2 regions of the Pseudoalteromonas sp. Bsw20308 genome follow, and region 1 is predicted to be linked to the other one. Evidence: predicted binding sites of a transcription regulator. Region 1 holds the regulator's gene; the other holds the start of a gene.
The links. The regulator NrdR, encoded in region 1, represses ribonucleotide reductase genes. The targets are predictions, from matches to a motif close to AAACACNANATNTNGTGTTT.
Positions count from the first base shown of each region.

Region 2: the regulator NrdR is predicted to act here: its motif matches at 924-943, upstream of nrdA (class 1a ribonucleoside-diphosphate reductase subunit alpha).

Region 1 is NZ_CP013138.1:3,244,056-3,246,464, reverse strand. It holds gene glyA (serine hydroxymethyltransferase) at 1-706, shown strand, start outside; gene nrdR (transcriptional regulator NrdR) at 1,074-1,523, shown strand; gene ribD (bifunctional diaminohydroxyphosphoribosylaminopyrimidine deaminase/5-amino-6-(5-phosphoribosylamino)uracil reductase RibD) at 1,527-2,409, shown strand, end outside.
Region 2 is NZ_CP013138.1:2,135,826-2,138,234, forward strand. It holds gene D172_RS09205 (HAD family hydrolase) at 1-654, shown strand, start outside; gene nrdA (class 1a ribonucleoside-diphosphate reductase subunit alpha) at 1,067-2,409, shown strand, end outside.

The sequences.
Region 1 (2,409 bases):
GGCTAAATTCCGTGAAATTGCTGACAAAGTAGGTGCTTACCTGTTTGTTGATATGGCTCACGTTGCAGGTTTAATTGCGGCAGGGGTTTACCCAAGCCCAGTTCCTCATGCACATGTTGTAACTACAACTACGCATAAAACACTTGCTGGTCCTCGTGGTGGTTTAATTATTTCTGCATGTGGCGACGAAGCAATCTATAAAAAGCTTAACAGCGCAGTTTTCCCTGGTGGCCAAGGTGGCCCTTTATGTCACGTTATTGCAGCAAAAGCAGTGGCATTTAAAGAAGCGCTTCAGCCAGAATTTAAAGTATACCAAACACAAGTTGTTAAAAACGCAAAAGCAATGGTTGCTGTAATGCAAGAGCGCGGCTACAAAATCGTATCTGACAAAACTGAAAACCACTTATTCCTACTCGATTTAATCGATAAAGATATTACTGGTAAAGATGCAGACGCAGCCCTTGGTAACGCTAACATCACAGTTAATAAAAACTCAGTGCCAAACGATCCACGTTCTCCGTTTGTAACATCTGGTTTGCGTATTGGTTCTCCTGCAATCACTCGTCGTGGTTTCAAAGAAGAAGAATCAAAAGAGCTTGCTGGATGGATTTGTGACGTACTAGATAACATCACTGATGAATCTGTACAGGTGCAAGTTAAAGAAAAAGTTAAAGCAATTTGTGCAAAATTACCTGTATACGCTTAATTGCATAAGCAGCAGTAATTTAGAGCACAACAGCTAGGGCGTGTTGACCTTTCGTGGTTGAATTTGCAGCAGTATGTTTGGTATTTGAGCAAGGCAGAGCCTATGAGGTGTGGTATTCCCCATAAATAGGCGATAACGCAGCATAAATGCCAAACATGCGCTGCCCTTTGGGTTCTTTCTAGGGGCGATTAACTCTTTGTTACTCGGTTTTTACTTAACCCGTTAGGTTACAAACCTCGCGCCGCGATTAAATCGCCCCTAGATAGAACAAATTTAATCCTGAAAGATCAACAGGCCCTATTTTTTTGCTAAGATAAAAGACCGCTATTTAGCGGTCTTTTTTGTTTTAAAACGGAAGTACCGAGCTATGCATTGTCCATTTTGTACCGCAAAAGATACTAAAGTTATTGACTCACGCCTTGTTGGTGGAGGCCATCAAGTTCGCAGGCGCCGTGAGTGCAACGACTGCCACGAGCGCTTTACTACATTTGAAGGCGCTGAACTGGTTATGCCTCGTGTTATTAAACAAGATGGCAGCCGCGAACCATTTAACGAAGATAAATTATTAAATGGCTTAAATCGCGCACTCGAAAAACGCCCAGTGAGCACAGAGCAAGTAGACGAAGTAGTGAATATAATAAAATCGCAGTTGCGTGCTACAGGCGAGCGAGAAATTTCAAGCCATTTGGTTGGTGAATGCATTATGGAAGCCCTCAAAAAGCTCGATAAAGTAGCGTATGTAAGATTTGCCTCTGTTTATCGCTCGTTTGAAGATATACGCGAATTTGGCGAAGAAATTGCCCGCTTAGGGGAGTAATAAATGCAAAGCCAAATTACTTTTACTGAACATGATGAAATGTATATGGCACGCGCCATAGAGCTTGCCAAAAAAGGTCGGTTTACTACCACACCTAACCCTAATGTTGGCTGTGTTTTAGTTAAAAATAATCAAATAATTGGTGAGGGGTTCCATCAATTAGCTGGTCAAGGTCATGCAGAAGTAAATGCACTGGCTGTCGCTGGAAAAAATGCACAAGGTGCAACGGCTTATGTAACGCTTGAACCGTGTAGTCATTATGGCCGTACGCCACCGTGCGCCGAAGGCTTAAAAGCTGCCGGTGTGGTAAAAGTAATTGCTGCTATGGTTGATACAAATCCACAAGTTGCTGGCAAAGGCCTTAAAATACTGAGCGACGCGGGTATTGACGTTGCTTACGGGTTACTCGAATCACAAGCTCGCGCACTTAACGTTGGCTTTTTTAAGCGTATGGAGCAAGGCTTACCTTATGTGATTTGCAAAATGGCAGCGAGTATTGATGGTAAAACAGCGCTTAAAAATGGGCAAAGTAAGTGGATCACAAGTCCTGCTGCTCGACAAGACGTACAATTATACCGAGCGAAAAGCTGCGCTATTTTAACCGGTGCCGATACAGTGTTAGTCGATGATGCTAAACTTAATGTGCGACTAAGTGAGCTGCCTTGCACACTGCCTACTGATTTGCCGCTTCGCCAGCCCGTGCGTGTTATAATTGACTCTCAAAACCGTTTAACACCTGACCTTGCTTTATTTGAAATCCAAAGTGATGTAATAATATTTACGACTAAGGTTGATAAATCATTGCAATGGCCGCATTTTGTAAAGCATATTGAAGTCAGTGAAAGTAACGGTAAAGTTGATTTACAAGCCGTTTTAGAAAAACTTG
Region 2 (2,409 bases), 1.1 Mb from region 1:
CTTATTGAGTACGATGCATTTTTATTTGATTTAGACGGCACCCTACTCGACACTGCTGATGATTTAGGTGCCGCTTTAAACGCGGTGCTTATTAGCAATAAAATAGAGCCTGTTAGTAGTGATATATACCGTCCTGCGGCATCTAACGGCGCTGGCGCATTATTAGAGGCTGGTTTTAAAGCGTTATGGGACAAACAACCCCAAAGCGAGCTTATAAAGCAATTAGTTGACGAGTACGCTGCAAACATAGCAAATCACACACGCTGCTTCAGCGGAGTTGAATCGTTACTTATCGCCCTAGATCAGAAAAAGATCAAATGGGGGATCATGACTAACAAACCTGGGTTTTTAACCGATCCTTTAGTTGCAGCTATTCCTGCTTTAAAAAATGCCAGTGTAGTAATAAGTGGTGACACTTTAGCAGAGGCTAAGCCATCACCTTTACCACTGCTACATTGTGCAAAGCTTATGCAAGTACAGCCAAAGCGTTGTTTATACATTGGTGATGCACAGCGTGACATACAAGCAGGCAAAGCAGCAGGTATGCATACCGCGACTGCACTTTGGGGTTACATTCCCAGTGAAGATGAGGCATTAAGCTGGAAAGCCAATTTAAACTGGCTAAGTCCAATTGATGGTTTTAACCATATATAGTGCTATGTTAATTAATAAACACTATATATTGTGATTGTGTTAGTTTTCAGGCAAAGCTTGCTGATAAAAAAAGCAGTCGAAATTTATTTTTAAAATGCGTAAATTTAGCAGATCATTAGTTGATTTTTGCATATTTCAACTTAAATGATTGTTCGAAGGTGAGTGTCTACTAACACAAATGCGTTATCCCAAAGTTATCCACAAACAGGGGCAATTATGTCCCTTGCAAAACAATGCAGACCACACTATCTTGTGATCTCTAAATTGAACAACACCAGATATTGTGGCCAAATGTTATTCAATTAAATTCACTAATTTGGTGAAACCTATAATAAATGAGCACTACACCTTGCTAATTTGAGGTGTAAACATTGGTCAAAATACATAATCCCCAAGGAATACAGGCAAAGCTATGAACCAACAGTTATCTGTAAGCAAACGTGACGGGCGTAAAGAGCCGCTTGATCTTGATAAGATCCATCGCGTTATTGAATGGGCCGCCGAAGGTTTAAATAACGTTTCGGTTTCGCAAGTTGAATTAAAATCACACATTCAATTTTACGATGGTATTCGTACCAAAGATATTCACGAAACCATTATTAAAGCAGCTGCAGATCAGATTTCAAAAGAATCGCCAGATTACCAGTATTTATCAGCGCGTTTAGCTGTATTCCACCTACGTAAAAAAGCCTATGGCCAATTTGAGCCACCACGTTTATTTGATCATGTAACTAAAATGGTTGAAGACAAACGCTATGATGCTCACTTATTAGTAGATTATACAGAGCAAGAGTTAGATGAGCTTGATGCGTACCTTGATCATTCTCGCGATCTTAACTTCAGCTATGCTGCTGTAAAACAGCTTGAAGGTAAGTACCTCGTTCAAAACCGTGTAACAGGTAAAATTTACGAAAGCGCACAGTTTTTATATATTTTAGTAGCGGCAAGTTTATTTGCTGACTACCCACGTGAAACGCGTACTAATTACATTAAACGTTTTTATGATGCGGTATCGTTATTTAAGATTTCATTGCCTACACCAATAATGGCTGGTGTTCGTACCCCTACTCGTCAATTTAGCTCATGTGTATTAATTGAATGTGGCGACAGCCTCGATTCAATCAATGCAACATCATCAGCTATTGTTAAGTACGTTTCACAACGTGCGGGTATTGGTATTAACGCAGGTCGAATTCGTGCGCTAGGTAGCCATATTCGTAATGGCGAAGCGTATCACACTGGTTGTATTCCTTTTTATAAGCACTTTCAAACAGCGGTTAAAAGTTGTTCGCAAGGTGGTGTACGTGGCGGCGCTGCGACATTGTTCTACCCGCTTTGGCACCTAGAAGTAGAAAATCTACTGGTACTTAAAAATAATCGTGGTGTAGAGGACAACCGTGTTCGTCACCTAGATTACGGCGTACAATTTAATAAATTAATGTATTCTCGTTTAATTAAAGACGATTACATTACGTTATTTAGCCCATCAGATGTGCCTGGCCTTTATGATGCATTTTTTGAAGACCAAGCAGAATTTGATGCGCTTTACGTCAAATACGAACAAGACGAGTCTATCCGTAAAAAGCGTATCAAAGCCATTGAGCTTTTCTCTATGTTTGCCCAAGAACGTGCAAGTACTGGTCGTATTTACTTACAAAATGTGGATCACTGTAATACACACAGCCCGTTCATTGCTAAAGTTGCGCCTATTCGCCAATCTAACTTATGTTTAGAAATTGCATTGCCAACTAAGCC